DNA from 4 places in the Pseudalkalibacillus sp. JSM 102089 genome. Region 1 is predicted to be linked to each of the others. Evidence: riboswitches for the same ligand, from Rfam matches in the RefSeq annotation. Region 1 holds a riboswitch; each other region holds the start of a gene.
The links. Region 1 has a riboswitch for S-adenosylmethionine ahead of ABVF21_RS14235 (assimilatory sulfite reductase (NADPH) flavoprotein subunit). Riboswitches for the same ligand answer to the same signal wherever they lie in the genome.
Positions count from the first base shown of each region.

Region 2: another riboswitch for S-adenosylmethionine. It lies ahead of mtnK (S-methyl-5-thioribose kinase); the one in region 1 lies ahead of ABVF21_RS14235 (assimilatory sulfite reductase (NADPH) flavoprotein subunit).
Region 3: another riboswitch for S-adenosylmethionine. It lies ahead of ABVF21_RS05475 (MetQ/NlpA family ABC transporter substrate-binding protein); the one in region 1 lies ahead of ABVF21_RS14235 (assimilatory sulfite reductase (NADPH) flavoprotein subunit).
Region 4: another riboswitch for S-adenosylmethionine. It lies ahead of ABVF21_RS17435 (methionine ABC transporter ATP-binding protein); the one in region 1 lies ahead of ABVF21_RS14235 (assimilatory sulfite reductase (NADPH) flavoprotein subunit).

Region 1 covers NZ_JBEWYW010000006.1:79,414-83,626, forward strand. The annotation lists gene cysI (assimilatory sulfite reductase (NADPH) hemoprotein subunit) at 1-399, opposite strand, end outside; gene ABVF21_RS14235 (assimilatory sulfite reductase (NADPH) flavoprotein subunit) at 424-2,247, opposite strand; SAM riboswitch class I at 2,410-2,521, opposite strand; gene ABVF21_RS14240 (hypothetical protein) at 2,681-2,896, opposite strand; gene ABVF21_RS14245 (ABC transporter ATP-binding protein) at 3,115-3,933, opposite strand; gene ABVF21_RS14250 (MBL fold metallo-hydrolase) at 3,980-4,213, opposite strand, start outside.
Region 2 covers NZ_JBEWYW010000012.1:73,511-77,723, forward strand. The annotation lists gene ABVF21_RS19425 (sugar ABC transporter substrate-binding protein) at 1-304, opposite strand, end outside; gene mtnA (S-methyl-5-thioribose-1-phosphate isomerase) at 301-1,365, opposite strand; gene mtnK (S-methyl-5-thioribose kinase) at 1,366-2,577, opposite strand; SAM riboswitch class I at 2,692-2,826, opposite strand; gene ABVF21_RS19440 (carbon-nitrogen family hydrolase) at 2,913-3,695, opposite strand; gene ABVF21_RS19445 (pyridoxal phosphate-dependent aminotransferase) at 3,804-4,213, shown strand, end outside.
Region 3 covers NZ_JBEWYW010000002.1:152,378-156,590, forward strand. The annotation lists gene ABVF21_RS05465 (methionine ABC transporter permease) at 1-643, opposite strand, end outside; gene ABVF21_RS05470 (methionine ABC transporter ATP-binding protein) at 633-1,667, opposite strand; gene ABVF21_RS05475 (MetQ/NlpA family ABC transporter substrate-binding protein) at 1,689-2,495, opposite strand; SAM riboswitch class I at 2,666-2,774, opposite strand; gene ABVF21_RS05480 (S9 family peptidase) at 2,884-4,213, opposite strand, start outside.
Region 4 covers NZ_JBEWYW010000009.1:70,723-74,935, forward strand. The annotation lists gene leuD (3-isopropylmalate dehydratase small subunit) at 1-170, shown strand, start outside; gene ilvA (threonine ammonia-lyase) at 167-1,177, shown strand; SAM riboswitch class I at 1,310-1,419, shown strand; gene ABVF21_RS17435 (methionine ABC transporter ATP-binding protein) at 1,599-2,621, shown strand; gene ABVF21_RS17440 (methionine ABC transporter permease) at 2,614-3,282, shown strand; gene ABVF21_RS17445 (MetQ/NlpA family ABC transporter substrate-binding protein) at 3,306-4,145, shown strand; gene ABVF21_RS17450 (L-lactate dehydrogenase) at 4,197-4,213, opposite strand, start outside.

The sequences.
Region 1 (4,213 bases):
CATCGCCTGAATGCTTTTCTTCATATTCCACTTCAGAATCCCATGCATCTGGAACGTTTGGCGCGTTGTTAGCTTTAGCGTTCCATTTCCGTATTGATTCGCAAGATCATCCATTACTAGCCATTGTTCTGGCGTAGCTACTCCACCAGGTAGTCGCACTCGAACCATAAACTGATAAGCTGGTTCAAGCTTCTGCTGTTTTCGCTCTTGACGAATATCGCGATCGTCCTGCATATAGCTCCCATGAAATTTTAATAGTTTAGTATCTGCGTCTGGGATGGAAGCGGTGATGGGATCCGCAAAGCTTTTCACAAGCGAGCCGCGTAAGTAATCACTTTCGTCTTTAATCTTCTCCATTTCACTCGGTTTGCCGTCTTCTGTTACCGTCTTATTCGACATGACCAATCTCCTTCCCTGATGCGCTTAGTACACATCGCGCTGGTAGCGTTTCGCGTTTCGTAGATCTGCAAGATAAGCTTCTGCTTCTGACTCACTGAAATTCCCCTGTTGCTCTAAAATATTAACAAGTGCCACGTGAACGTCTTTTGCCATATACTTCTCATCTCCACATACATAGACGTGCGCACCTTGTTGAAGCCACTCATATAGTTCTTTACTTCGCTCGAGCATGCGGTGCTGAACATAAACTTTCTCCTCTGTATCACGTGAAAAGGCGACATCCATTCGCGAAAGCACCCCATCTTTCAACCATTTTTGCCATTCGACTTGATAAAGAAAGTCTGTGACAAAATGCTGTTCACCAAAGAATAGCCACGTTTCTCCACTTGCGCCACTTTCTTCTCGCTCTTGTAAGAATGCCCGGTACGGCGCTATGCCAGTGCCTGCGCCTATCATAATGATAGGGGTGTCAGGATGATCCGGAAGTCTAAAGTTTTGATTTCGCTGCACAAATACTGGGAGTGTATCCCCCGCTTGTGAGCGCTCTGCGCATTGGCCAGAGCATACGCCCTTACGAGTTCGACCATGTGCATCATACCTTAGTGCGCCAATTGTGAGATGAACTTCATCTGGATTTGCGTTTGAACTGCTTGCGATCGAATAAAGACGAACCGGAATTTTGCGCAGAACGTTTACGAACTCCTGTACCGAGACGGTCCACGGTCCGTAGTCCTTCACCAAATCAATTAAATCTCTACCGTAAAGGTATGTTCTTAATTCTTCGCCTTCCGCTTCAACCATGCGCTTAAGCTCAGAACTTGATGTCAGCTCTGCGACCTTCTTGAGCAATGGCTTTGTGAGACTCGTAATCTCATATGTTTTCGTTAAAGCTTCTTCAAGTGGCTGAACGTCACCCTGTTTGTTCACCGTAACCTGTTCTTCTCGCTTCCAGTTCATTTCATCGATTAGCTGACGGACAAGAGCAGTATCATTCTCCGGGTAAATACCAAGGCTATCACCCGGCTCATATTCAAGGTTCGATCCTTCAAGATCAAGCTCAATGTGCCGCGTTTCTTTATTCGATCCACGTCCATTTAAATTAACATTCTCAAGAATTTCGGCTTTGAATGGATTAGTTCTGGAATACGTCTGACTCGACTCATCAGGTTTTGTTTCAGAAGTCGATTCTCTCGTAGACTGATCTTCTTTCAATACTCCCGTCACGCCTTCGAACCATTCTTCTGCCGGCTCTTCGAAATCAAGATCACAATCTACACGAGGATAAAGCCTTGTTGCACCTAATTCTTCAAAGCGCTTGTCAAAATCTTTCCCGGTTTGGCAGAAAAACTCATAGGAGCTATCACCAAGTGATAAGACAGAGAATCTGAGACCATCTAATTCAGGGGCTCTCTTACTTTGAACAAAGTCATGGAAGCTTAACGCATTATCAGGAGGATCGCCATCTCCGTGGGTGCTTGTAATCAATAATAAATCTTCTACTTTTTTAAGTGACTTTGGCTTAAAATCATCAAGCGATGAAAGGGTAACGCTGTATTTCTCGTTTTCCAATCGCTCAAAGAAAGATTCCGCTAGTGACTGACAATTGCCAGTATGTGAGCCATAGAGAATCGTAAGCTCACGTGTTTTTGCTTCTTGTTTCGAGAATGCTTCTGAAGCAGAAACACCTTGAGCAACCGTCTCAGTAGCTGCCGCAGCTTCAGAGCTTCCTGGTACGGAAAGATATCCGCTCAGCCATATTTTCTGCGTCTCATTTAATGTTGGTAAGAGACGATTTAAAAGCTCCGTTTGTTCTTTGTCAAAAGGGCTATTCACAACCTGTAACTGCAATACAATCCACCTCACAATACTCATTTTTAATTCAATGTAATGAAAGTAGTTTACTCGGAATTAAGCGTAAATAAATTCGTCTGCATTCCCCCTAACCCATTCAACACAAAAAACCTCTCTTCTAAAATATAAGAAGAAAGGTTTGTAAGTACGAAGCCAGTCTTCTTATCTTTCAGGATAAACCTGCTGGATTTGGCACAGTATGAGATGAAGAATCATCTCATCGGTTGCCGAAGCTTCATAGGGCCAGTCCCTCCACCTCTCTTGATAAGAAATATTGCTATCAAATTGTAAATGACAATGATTGGTTCAAATGTTATCTCGTGCTCGAATAAAAGTCAATATATTATTAGAAAATTATCATCATTCAATTAACTGAATGGCGATAACACCAGGAATCTTCATGAAAAATAATCCAAATGATTCAGGTCTTTTATCCCTCACGTTGCCCCTCTAGTATCCTATTCCGCATGCGCATGAAATCAATCGTATTGGCCATGACAAGAGATAGAATCATAAGATTCATCAACCAAACGGAGTAGTCAAAAGGCAGCACCAACAAGAGAAAAGCCATGAAAGAAAAAACACCGGAGCGAATGACATGATCTTTAGATGTGACGTTAACTTTATTTCCACGTTTCCATTTCAACAAGTTCACCGCAATACCAAATATCGATAGCAGCATGCATATGACATATGACTACAGTGAAAGGTCATAATCCACTATAAAAATCGTAGACGATAAAAATAGCGTCAATACCGTATATCGAATCGCGATTTCTTTATGCGTTAGCGAATCAAAATCCTTCAATACATTCCTCCTTTTGACAATGATTGAATTTGGACATTTCTTGAGATACACGGTCCTTATGTAGATGGATAAGCTGGCTTCATCTCATTTGAAATCACCTGAACCCAAGGCCGCTCTCTGTTCCACGTCACTTCTAAAGGGACGCCCATACTTTTACTAAGATGTTCAGCTGTTAACACATCTTTCTTCTTGCCATTCACTGCAATTCGACCATTTTCCATAATCATAGCGTGAGTGAATACGGGACAAATCTCTTCAATATGATGAGTGATATACAATATGGTTGGACCCTCTTTCTTCTTTCCAAGTCGTTCAACCTGAGCTAATAACTGTTCGCGTGAATACAGATCCAGTCCGTTGCACGGTTCATCTAGAATAAGAAGCTTTGGAGAAGCCATTAACGCTCTTGCAATCAAGATTTTCTGCTTCTCTCCTTGAGAGCAAATTCGAAAAGGTTTGCCGCGTAAATGAGCAATCCCCCATTCTTGCATCACCTTCATCGCTTGAGATTCATCCTCTTCTGTCACCTGCTCATAAAGTCCAGCTGAGGCAAACTTCCCGCTAATCACAACATCTGTTACTTCCTGCATGGGAGAAATACGCTCAGTGAAAGCGTTGCTCACCCAGCCAATAGATTTTCTAAGTTCATTCAAATCAGTTTTTCCAAGACGCTGCCCTAATACTTCAACGATGGGATCATATCGAAGCAGGGGCCAGATCGAGCCGTGAATTAACTGAAGTAGCGTCGTTTTACCTGATCCATTTAATCCGACAATGGCCTGATGCTGTCCTTTCTCTACCGAAAAAGAAATATCGGATAAAATCATCTGTTTCTCACGTGTGTAATAAGCATTTTCTACATGAATGATTGCCATACATCTCACTCCGTTCTTTGAAGAAAGTCACTCCAACTAGCGCTTTTTACATCGTATACCCGTTAGCAAATTCTTGAATCACTTCAAGCTCCTCTTCGTGTGAGTCTCTGCCAACGTTATGCTCATACAACTTTTGCATCCGTGTAACATCACCGTCGCACTCCTCAGTAATAGAAGCAACAGCACGTAAAAGGTTCACTTCGTTCTTAAAATCCTCCTTAGATATTGCCTCCCCGTGTGATAAGATGAACCATTCTGCCTCAAAGCTTTCTAACTGATC
Region 2 (4,213 bases), on a different contig from region 1:
CATTATCAGCATTATAAACTTGAACGCTTCCGCCAAATTTTTCTACCTGATCTTCAACTCCTTTTACGTACTGGGAAGAAAATGTACCGAGGGATGCTTGCATAATCGCTGCTATTTTGATAGGTTTTTGAACTTCTTTTGGAATGTCTGAAGAAGTTTTAGACGCTTCTTCACCTGTGTTTGAAGTTGTCTCACTAGATTCCGTTGTGCTTGCTTCTGGTGTACTTACGGCATCTTGCTCATTAGTACAAGCAGCAAGTACGATGAGAAGAAGAATGGATAAAATAAGTCCTAAGCGTTTCATGAATGTACCTCCGTGTTTTTAGCGTGTGGCAAAGCAAGATGAGCAAGGTTTTCAGCGTACGGTGTTCGAACGATACCGTGCTCCGTAATGATTCCGCTGAGTAATTCATTTGGCGTCACATCAAAAGCAGGATTAAATACATCAATGTTCTCAGCTGCAACACGTTCACCTTTATAATGCGTAATTTCTTTCGGATCTCGCTCCTCAATCGGAATCGCTTCTCCGTTAGGGATCGAGTAGTCAATTGTTGAGATGGGTGCAGCAACATAAAAAGGAACGTTATATGCTTTTGCGATATGGGCAAGGCCAAGCGTACCAATCTTGTTAGCTGTATCACCATTTGCAGCAATCCGATCAGCACCGACTATAACTGCAGCGATTTTCTTCGTTTTTAAAACGTGAGCTACCATACTGTCTGTAATAAGCGTAACGTCAATACCAGCACGCTCAAGCTCCCATGCGGTTAATCGAGCACCTTGTAGAACTGGTCTGGTTTCCGTCGCAATTGCGGAGATGGAGAGACCGTTTTCCTTTGCCAGATGGAGAGGCGCAAGAGCCGTCCCGTATTTTGCTGTTGCGATCCCACCTGCATTGCAATGTGTGAGGATGGTATCCCCATCATTTAATAGCTTCAGACCATGTTCTCCAATCCGCTGACAGACAAGCTCATCCTCTTTATGGATGGTAAGTGCTTCGTGCAGAATCGCTTCTTTCATTTTTTTCACTGTCGGTAAGGAAAAGCTAGCTCGGATGATGCGATCAATCGCCCAAGAGAGATTTACTGCAGTGGGACGAGAGGAGGCAAGATATTTCCCTTGGTTGACTAGCGCTGTCTTAAACGCTGTTGCTTCGTTTGTTTGGACATGCTGACTCCAAAGAACAAGACCATACGCTGCGGCGATTCCAATGGCTGGTGCTCCGCGGACAACAAGGGCAGAAATGCTATTCCAGACATCCTCGATTGCCGTTTGCTTAAGGTAGATCTCTTGTTGTGGAAGCTGCCGTTGATCGAGCAGTAAGAGATGATCACCTTTCCATTGGAGTGATGAGATGACAGTCATTTAAATGACCTCCTTGATGGCTTTAATGTATTGTTCAATCGAAGTGATGCTTTTTCGGTCTAAAATAAGTTTTTTTCCAAGGGTAAGCGCCTTTTTTTCCACAGCGAGTTTTACTTTTGGATCAGTGATCGTCTCGATCTCTTCTACATGAGCAAGTCCAATCGTTCTTCGGATGATCTTACAGCCGGAAAATCCAATGCTATCGACAAAAATAGATTGTAGAAGAGCGTCTAGGTATCCTCTTGAATAACGATTATCTTCTGAGAGATGGTCGGCCCATAATGATCGGAAAGTAGATTCGAATACGTTCCAAACCTCAGTAGTGACGCCAAATAAATAAGCGAGGTATCCTTCTTTCTCTTCTTCTGACCTATGTGCCTCCTGCGACAGGATACTAAGCGCAATATTGGCGATAAAAGCACCGACATCAAAACCAGCTGGGCCATAGAAAGCAAATTCTGGGTCGATTATTTTAGTTGAACTTTCCGTAACAAACAGGCTACCTGTATGTAAGTCCCCGTGTATCAAAGCTTCTCCTTTTGTTAAAAAAGAGTGTTTGAGGGAGGCAACTTCAGTGAGGAAATCGTCATCTTCCCACAGCGATTCAACATCTGCTCGAAGCTCTTCTGTAAAGGCATTGCTTTCGGCATTGTAGAAAGGATCTGAAAATACGAGGCTTTCTGTTATGCCACATAAGTCTGGATTACTAAACCGTTTGGCAAGCTCTTTCTTATTTGCTGAACCAAGACCGTAATCAGAAGTGAAAAAGAGTGTATGAGCGAGATAGGTACCGACGTTTCTTGCAAGCTCAGGATATATACGACCTTCAATAAGTCCTTTTCTTAAAATAGTGTAAGTTGATAAATCTTCCATAACCGTTGCGGCTTTTTCCGAGTCATGCAAATAAACGATCGGAGAAAAGTCAGGAACGAGCGCGTGAGCTTGCTTGAGTGCCTCGCTTTCAATTCTGGATCGATCAAGTGTAAGCGGCCAGGATTCGCCAACGACTTTGGCATAAGGCAAGGCTTGTTTGACGATCCAGGATTGTCCTGTTTTCTTGTGTTGAACATGAAAGACATAATTTAAGTTGCCATCGCCAATTTCCTTTACATGAACGGGAGCGGTGCGATCCAAAAGCTTGTGATACTCTAAAAATTGCACTACGGTTTCTGTTGTAAACGGTGTGTACCCTGAAGTGATCTGAATACCCATGTAAAATTCCCCTTTCAACTATTTATGGTTGATGTATTGCATGAACATCGGAATTTCGGCATAAAAAAAGCCTCTTTCCGAAGAAAGAGGCTTGAAGATAGAGATACTTCACACCTCTTATCTTCCAGAATGAATATCATCCTGTTGGAAGTAGCACCGTGCCATTTAAGCCATCTTAATCTGGACTTAAAAATAGGTCGGTTGCTGGGCGTCATAGGGCCAAATCCCTCAGCCTGCTCTTGATAAGAGAAAGTTTATGAAATTATTTTACAATTTTTTCGCTTGAAATGTATGTTACAGAGAAAGGAACGTGTTTGTCAATAATATTTTGAATATTATTTATAAATATCTGGACGTCGATCTTCAAAGATAGGAATGCGATTCCGGATCGATGACATTTCCTCTTCGTCAATAGAACCTGTTAAAATAACTTCTTCTTCTCCTGCTTCTGCGATAATTGTTCCCCACGGATCAATGATCAATGAGTGTCCTCCAAACGCATTATCAGGATCTGCCCCGACACGATTACAGGCAATCACGTAGCACTGATTTTCAATCGCGCGACTGATAAGTAATGCTCGCCAATGATCGGTGCGTTGCTTTGGCCATTCTGCTGGTACGAACAAAACTTGGGCACCTTCAACTGCATGAAGGCGAAGCCACTCAGGAAAGCGAATATCATAACAAATGAACCCAGCGCATGGGAGTTCTTCAAGTGTAAAATGACTTTTTTCATTTCCAGAAACGAGGAACTTCTCTTCATTCATCAAACGAAACAGGTGCGCTTTGCTATACTCATGAACGAGCTGCCCATCTCGATTGAACACAAGCATGGTGTTCGTTACTTCGCCGTTATGATGCTTAGCGATGGAGCCCCCAACAATATTTACGTCGTTCTTTTTGGCGAGGCGAGATAGAAAAGCAATCGACTTTTCTGCATCAGTATCTCCAATTTCATCAAGGCGAGATAAATCATAACCTGTGGACCACAATTCTGGTAAAACGATGATATCTGGTTTGTCACTCACCGCCTTAGAAACAAGCTCTTCAACTTTAGAGAAATTCTTTTCTGGATTGCCGAAAGCAATATCAAATTGCAACAGGGCAAGGTTTTTCATTGAGTTGTCCTCCTTACATGTTTAGAAGTTGACCTTTACATGGTTGTGTATCCAAGATAACATAACTTATTAGAATTTCTCGAAAATTTTAACAGGATGTGATTCCATTTGAAACAATTTCAAACTTCAGATGCACTTAAACGTTTACCAGAACAATTCTTTGCGAAGCTTGCTGGAAAAGTGAACCGTTATGTAGAGGCGGGATATGACATTATTAACCTTGGACAAGGAAACCCTGATCAGCCGACGCCTGCTCATATTATCGAGTCTTTGCAGCAGGCAGCTGAAAACCCTGCATACCACAAGTATCCGCCATTTAGGGGACAGCCCTTTCTGAAACAAGCCGCGGCTGATTTCTATAAGCGAGAGTTTGGTGTTGAGCTTGATCCAGAGAAGGAGGTGGCCGTCCTATTTGGTGGAAAAGCGGGCCTTGTAGAAGTGAGTCAATGTTTGTTAAATAAAAGTGATGTGGCACTTGTTCCGGATCCTGGATACCCTGATTACTGGTCTGGAGTAGC
Region 3 (4,213 bases), on a different contig from region 1:
TCCCGAACGATTGGAGTCCCTGAACAAGGACAATAAGGAGAAATACCGTAACGTACATCACATCGACTTCATATCGCAAATGACCGTATCGATAAGCGAGATCACCAAGTCCACCTGCTCCAACGAGCCCAGCCATTGCCGTTGCCCCAATCAGTCCAATTGTCGCAATCGTTAATCCAAGAACGATCGATGAACGAGACTCCCTTACAAGAACATGCCAGATAATGTGTCTCGTTTTTACCCCCATTGCTTCATAGGCTTCTACTACTCCACGATCGACCTCAAGAAGAGCAGACTCCATCAACCTTGCGATATAAGGCGCCGTAAAGACAACGAGCGGCACAATCACACCTTTTACTCCAATAGTTGTACCTGCAATCATTTTTGTAAAAGGTAAAATGAAAAACAGTAAAATGATAAATGGAATCGACCTGATCACGTTTATAGCCGCATTTAATATACGGAAAAGAACTTTATTTTCTAATGCTTTTTCAGCTCTAGTTAAAACAAGTAGCACACCAAGCGGGAGGCCAATCAACACTGAAATCAGTAGTGAGATCCCAACCATTTGAAATGTTTCAATAATCGCGTTCCAAATGTCTGCACCCCAAAGATCAATAAACTCCGATACCTTAGCTGACATGAGCTTCCACCTCCTGAACATAGCCTTCTACTACGACGCCACTTTCCTCTAAAAAGGCAACGGCCCGAGCCGTCTCTTCCGCTTCCCCATCTAAATGAACGACTAGCCTACCAAAAGGCTGATCCTTCAGTTGTGTAATGTTCCCTGCTAAAATGGACGGATACACGTCGAACTTCTTACTAACAAGCGCAAGAGCGGGACTACCTGATTTCTCCCCAATAAATGAAAGATTCACGATCTGACCACGCTCTTTCAATCGCGACACAAGCGACTCTGGAAGCTCATCCTGGAATAACGACTGAACAAATCGTTTGGCCGTCGTTGTAGTAGGCTTACTAAAGATATCGATCACTCGCCCCTGTTCAATCACCTTCCCGTTCTCCATCACAGCCACTTCATGACATATTTTCTGGACAACGTGCATTTCATGCGTAATGAGTAAAATCGTGATTCCAAAATCACGATTGATTTGTTCCAATAAAGATAGGATTGATTCTGTCGTATCTGGGTCAAGGGCACTCGTTGCCTCATCGCATAGTAGTACTTCAGGTTCATGAGCAAGCGCACGGGCAATCGCCACACGCTGCTTCTGACCGCCTGATAGCTGGGAAGGATAAGCATCCCGCTTATCCGATAACCCAACGATACCTAAATATTTATCAACTCGCGCTTCAATCTCTTTTTTACGAAGACCCGTAAGCTTCAGCGGGATGGCAATGTTTTGATACACAGTGCCTGTTTTCAACAAATTAAAAGACTGAAAAATCATCCCAATACGCTGTCTTGTTTTTTGAAGCTTTCCAGTAGACAAAGAAGTGAGCTCAATGTCATTGATAAATACCTTTCCATCTGTCGGTCGCTCCAGAAGATTCACCATTCGGACAAGCGTGCTCTTTCCTGCACCACTATAACCGATGACGCCATAGATGCTTCCTTTCTCAACTTCTATGGAAACATCATCAACCGCCTTCGTAATCCTCTCACCGCTTTTATACGTTTTCGTTATATTTTCTAATCGAATCATCGTGCTCACTCCTCTTTCGAATTACCAGGATGCAACTACAGAACCGTTAAATTCGTCCTGGATAAATTGCTTCACTTCATCTGATTGATAGTAGTTCACTAGCTTTTGAATACGTTCATCATCTTTGTTCTCTGTTTGTGTTGCAATCACGTTCACCCACGGGGAATCTTCTGGTTCCATTTCAAGCGAATCTTCTTTCGGTACGCGTCCACTTTCCATTGCAAAGTTCGTATTAATTGCTGCAATCGCAAGCTCACCGAGCTGTCTTGGAATTTGTGAAGCTTCTAATGGAACAAACTCGAGATTGTAAGGATTCTTCTCAATGTCTTTGATCGTTGCTTTAACACCAACGCCATCTTTCAACTCAATAATGCCAGCTTGCTCAAACAACATTAGCGCTCTCGGTTCGCCTGTTGAATGGTTAGGTAAGCCAACTTTGTCGCCTTCTTGCAATTCATCAAGACTCTTATATTTGTCAGAATAAATTCCCATTGGAAAAGTAATCGTAGTTGCTACCTTGGAAAGATCGAGTCCTCTTTCTTTTACATAATCATTCAAATAAGGTTCGTGCTGAAATACGTTCGCATCCAATTCTCCTTCATCAAGGGCTGTATTTGGCATCACATAATCATTAAACGCAATCACTTCAATCTCAAACCCGTCTTCCGCTGCGAGTTCCTTCACCTTATTCATCACATCTTCATGCGGACCAGCCGTTACCCCTACCTTCAGTGGGTCATCTTCTGAACCCCCAGAAGCCTCATTCCCTGAACAACCTGCCAAAAAGACTAAAATAAGTGCACCAAATAGATACAATGATTTCTTCATTTCTCAATCTCCTTTAAAATTCATATAGTAATATAAAGCGTTTCAGCACTAAAACATAAAAGCGAAAAAGTACTTCGACCTGCTAAAATCCCCTCCCAATAAAAAAAACTCCCTCTGTAAAGTACAGAGAGAGTAGTATCATTTCATCATTATCAGCAGTGCTGAACTCTCTCTCATCTTTCAAACGATTGCTCGTTTGCTGGAATTAGCACCTTTCTCACGAACTGAGATGGTTGCTGGGCGTCACAGGGCCAGTCCCTCTGCCACTCTTGATAAGAGTTTTCAATATTATTTAACTATTTTCAATAGTATAGTATCTTTCTCGAAGGGCGTCAAGGGAAGATCTCAAAAAGTGCCTGTCACCGCCCGATATTTGTCGAAAGATTTCTTATTGCCTTCCTTCTAGGTAATTGTCGAACCAGTTTCCTAGATGCTTAAGTCGTTCCACTCGTAGTTCTGGATGACCGCTTCTTGATAAATTATGATCAGAATCTGGGAATCTTACAAACATCGTTTCCTTCCCACGATGCTTTAAAGCCACATATAACTGCTCTCCTTGCTCAATAGGGCACCTATAATCATTTTCGCTATGAAGAATTAAAAGTGGGGTTTCGATTTGGTCCACATACTTAAGCGGTGAATGATGCCATAGCTTAGCAGGGTTTTCATCTAAATCACTTCCAACTTCCCACTTTGTGAAAAAGTATCCGATGTCACTAACACCATAGAAACTTTGCCAATTCGAAATGGAGCGCTGGGTAACCGCTGCTTTAAATCGATCGGTTTTCCCAACAATCCAGTTCGTCATAAAGCCACCGTAGCTGCCTCCCGTCACGAAAAGTTGAGCTTCATCAATAAAGGAATACTTGTCCAACGCGACATCAACACCCGCCATCAAATCCTCATAATCACCTCCACCATAATCTCCTCGGCAGCCATTTACAAACTCTTGTCCATAACCCTGACTACCACGTGGATTCGTATAAAGGACAACATATCCTTTTGCTGCAAGAAGCTGAAATTCGTGCATAAATGAATTACCATACATCATATGCGGTCCACCGTGAATTTCAAGAATAAGAGGATATCCCTCACCTTCCTGATAATCATTTGGTTTCATGAGCCAGGCCTGAATCTCCAAACCGTCTTTCCCAGCGTATGTAAACATTTCTGGTGTCGAGAGCTCCAAGCTTTCGAGAACGTCAGCATTTGATTGAGACAAACACTGTTCATTTACTCGATCGCCATGAAACGAAAGCGTATAAATATCGCCAATGTTAAGTGGATCGCTAATTGCAACAGCCGCTTCATTCGCGCCTGGCAAGTAGTGAAACGCGTAATGGTGCCTGTCACCACCCGTTATTTGTCGAACCGTGCAATCTTCTCCGACAAAATAAACACCAGTGTTTCCTTCTTTACTAGCAAGAAAATAGAGTCCATCTCCATTTTGGCTCCACATCGCACCAGGAGAAGCGCCGCCCCAGTGCATATCTGAAATCAATACATCCGAACACTCTAAATCCACATCCTCTGTTAAACAAGTAAACTCTTTTTTCGCTATATCAACAGTCCAGATTTTATTTAACGTAGCTCCTTCATGCTCAAAGTTATGCCCAATGAATGAGAGCTTCTTCCCATCTGGTGACCAGTTCGGCGTGCTAAAGCTCCCACCTTCACGATTTAACTGCTCAGGCTCTGATCCTTCATTCAGACCCTGA
Region 4 (4,213 bases), on a different contig from region 1:
TAGACCTAAGTAAACAGCAAGTAATTGATGGAGAAGGACTAAATGCGTCGTTCGAGATCGATCCTTATTGGAAAGAAATGCTGTTAAATGGATGGGATGAAGTATCTCGAACTTTATCTCTCGAAGATAAAATTAAATTATATGAAGAAAAACAACTTGTAGGAGAGTGAATGACGTTGGGAATTACCAGGAGAAATATAACGTTCATGTCGTAAAAGCAATGGAGAATTTGCTGGAAGCCGTCCACAGGACCCCGCTTCAGCAGTCGACAACGCTTAATGATTATACAAATAGAGATGTCTTCATGAAGATGGAAAACCTTCAACGAACGGGTTCCTTCAAACTTCGAGGTGCTTATAACAAAGTTGCGTCGCTAACGGATATTGAGGCAGCGCGAGGGATTGTTGCTGCATCGGCTGGAAACCATGCTCAGGGAGTGGCGCTTTCTGCTAGAGAGCGTGGAATTAAAGCTAAGATTTATATGCCCGTCCATACACCGACAAGCAAAATTGATGCGACGCGATCTTATGGAGCAGAGGTTGTTCTTGAAGGAGAATCGTATAACGAAGCGTTTAGTGGAGCGGATCGTGAGCGTGTTGAGAAAGGGGCCACATTCGTTCATGCTTTCGATGATCCTGAAGTAATGGCAGGACAGGGAACGGTTGCACTCGAAATGATGCAACAGTGTCCTGACTTAGATGCGATTCTCGTGCCTGTTGGAGGTGGAGGATTGTTAGCTGGAATGGCGATGGCGATTAAGTCGTTCTTTCCTCACGTGAAAATCATCGGGGTCCAGGCTTCTGAAGCATCTGCGACATGGAATCGATTTAAAGGTACTGGTCCTCTTGTCCTTCAATCTGTCAAATCGATTGCAGACGGTATTTCTGTGAAAGAAGCTGGAAAATTAACCTTTCCAATTATTGAAGAGCTTGTTGATGATATGCTAACCGTGTCAGAAGAAGAAATTGCTGCAGCGATTGTCTTTATGCTTGAAAGACACAAAACACTTGTAGAAGGTGCAGGTGCTGCATCGGTAGCTGCTGTCTTATGCAAGTCTAATCGTTTAGAAGGTAAGAGAATTGGTGTTGTTGTTAGTGGAGGGAATGCGGATCTTGCGAAAATATCCCTTTATAAACAACTTTCTCAACGAGCGAAAACCATCAGGCGAATAAGCTGATGGTTTTCTAATGGGGTTCAACGTATATATTTTAGATTATTCCGACTTTTTGCTCAGTAATTGACACTCATAAAGTACCATGCTAGAATTCATTTAGCACTTAACCACAGTAAAGTAATAACAACTATATATCTCTTATTCAGAGAGGTGGAGGGACTGGCCCTATGAAGCCCGGCAACCGTCAAACGACTCGTTTGAAAAGGTGCCAATTCCTGCAAAGCGATTGCTTTGAGAAATGAGAGGAAGACATCGATTTATCAAATGCCTTTCTGCTCAAAGCAGAAGGGCATTTTTTTACTTTACTATACAAAGTGATAAGCGAATTAGGTTTCTAAGTGCATAGAAATAAAGAACAAAGGCATGGGACTTAAGTCCTGTTTCAGGTAGCTGATCATGCAAATGCATAAAGGATGTGAGACATGTGATTGAGCTTAAAGGCATTAATAAGACCTTCTTTTCGAAATCCGGGAAGGTGGAAGCCGTTAAGGATGTTAACCTTGAAGTCAAAAAAGGCGAAATATTTGGTGTTATTGGCTACAGTGGTGCTGGGAAAAGTACGCTAATTCGAATGCTTAACCTTCTTGAGAGACCTACTGATGGGACAGTCACAGTGGCTGGTAATAATCTATCTTCTCTTAAGGGAAAAGATCTTCGTGCAGCAAGACAGGAAATTGGAATGATTTTCCAGCATTTTAATATTCTCTGGTCAAGAACGGTACGTGATAACATCGCGTTCCCTCTTGAAATATCAGGTGTTCCGAAAGAAAAGAGAATGAAGCGTGTTGATGAATTAATTAAACTTGTTGGACTCGAAGGTAGAGAAGGAGCTTATCCTTCACAACTAAGTGGTGGACAAAAGCAGCGAGTGGGTATTGCGAGAGCACTTGCTAATAATCCAAAGGTTTTGCTTTGTGATGAAGCTACTTCTGCTTTAGATCCTAAAACGACGGATAGCATTCTGGAACTTCTGACTGAAATTAATCACAAGCTTGGCCTTACGATTGTCCTTATCACGCATGAAATGCACGTCATACGAAAAATTTGCCATCGTGTAGCCGTGATGGAGAATGGACGAGTAGTGGAGAATGGTTCTGTCCTTGAAGTTTTCCACCATCCGCAGGAAGAGATTACGAAAGACTTTGTTAATCAGCTAAGCGAGCCTGAAGAAATGAAGGAATCGATTGCACATCTGGCAACGAGTCAGGATGGAGAACTTGTTCAGTTTACCTTTGTGAAAGGAAAAACAGGTTCACCACTTGTGACAGAGTTGATTCGTAAATTTGATGTAGAAGTCAACATTATTCAAGGGAAGATTTCTCATACACAGGATGGTCCTTATGGAAAACTTTCTGTGTTCCTTAAAGGGGAACCAGCTGTGGTAGAAATGGCCTTGAATTATGTGCAAGCCCAAGGTGTTAAAGCGGAGGTGATTACGAATGACTGAATCGTTATTTCCTAACGTCAGGTGGGAATCTATGTGGGAAGCCACTCTACAAACAGCGTACATGACGGCAATTTCGGTGCTGGCAACGTTTATTCTCGGAATCCTCCTTGGATTATTGTTGTTTCTAACAGGTAGAGGGAACATATGGGAAAACAAATTTGTGAATAGTATTATTGCCGGAGTCGTGAACTTATTTCGCTCCATACCATTTATTATTTTGATTATCTTGCTTATCCCTCTTTCGGTTTACATTATAGGGACAATGCTAGGTGCTAATGCTGCCCTTCCAGCCCTTATTGCAGGAGCGGCGCCATTTTATGCGAGAATGGTTGAAATTGCTTTACGTGAAGTGGATAAAGGGGTCATTGAAGCTTCTCAGTCAATGGGAGCATCCAATGGTTCGATTATTTTTAAAGTGCTTCTACCAGAAGCAATGCCAGCCCTTATTTCAGGGATTACTGTGACGGCGATAGCTCTTGTAAGCTACACCGCTATGGCTGGTGTCGTAGGCGCAGGGGGTCTCGGAAACCTCGCTTATCTTGAAGGTTTCCAACGGAACAATCCTGACGTGACACTTGTTGCAACAGTATTGATATTAGTAATTGTTGCGATTCTTCAGGTTTGTGGAGACGTTGCAACACGAGTAATAGATAAAAGATAATAAGGAGAAAAGGAGAGGTTATGATGAAAAAGTTTTTATCGCTAATAACAGTTCTTGCTCTTGCGGTTCTTGCTGCATGTGGCAACAATGGCGGAAACAGCGAAGGTTCTGGTGACGGTGGAGATTCGAAGAAAATCGTAGTAGGTGCATCAAACATTCCCCATGCTGAAATTCTTGAAGAAGCTAAGCCGATGTTAGAGGAAAAAGGAATAGAGCTTGAAATTAAAACATTCCAGGATTACATTCTACCTAATAAGACGCTTGCAAATGGTGAATTAGATGCAAACTACTTCCAAACAATACCTTATATGGACTTGCAAATGGAAGAAAACGATAATTATGACTTCGTGAACGCTGGAGGCATTCATATCGAGCCAATCGGTGTTTACTCTCAGGATTACAAGAGCTTAGATGAGCTTCCTGATGGTGCTCAAATCATAATGAGTAACTCTGTTTCTGACCATGGACGTATGCTGTCATTACTTGAAGCACAGGGCCTTATCACATTAAAAGAAGGTGTAAAGGCTTCAGATGCAACAGTTGAAGATATTGCTGAAAACCCTAAGAATATTGATTTCAAAACAGATGTTGAGGCTTCACTGCTTCCACAGATTTACCAGCAAGGTGAAGGTGATGCAGTGATGATCAATACAAACTATGCGATTGATGCAGGACTTAATCCTCAAGAGGATGCCATTGCACTTGAAAATTCAGACTCACCATATGTGAATGTGATTACAGTAAACAAAGGTGACGAAGACAATGAAGCGATCCAGGCGTTAGTAGAAGTTCTTCATTCTGATGAAATTCAAAGCTTTATTGAAGAAGAATACGATGGCGCTGTTGTACCAGTAGACAAATAAGAAAGAAAAAAGGTTCTCCGTCATTTCGCGGAGAACCTTTTTTTACTCATTTTAATGTTGGAAAACTG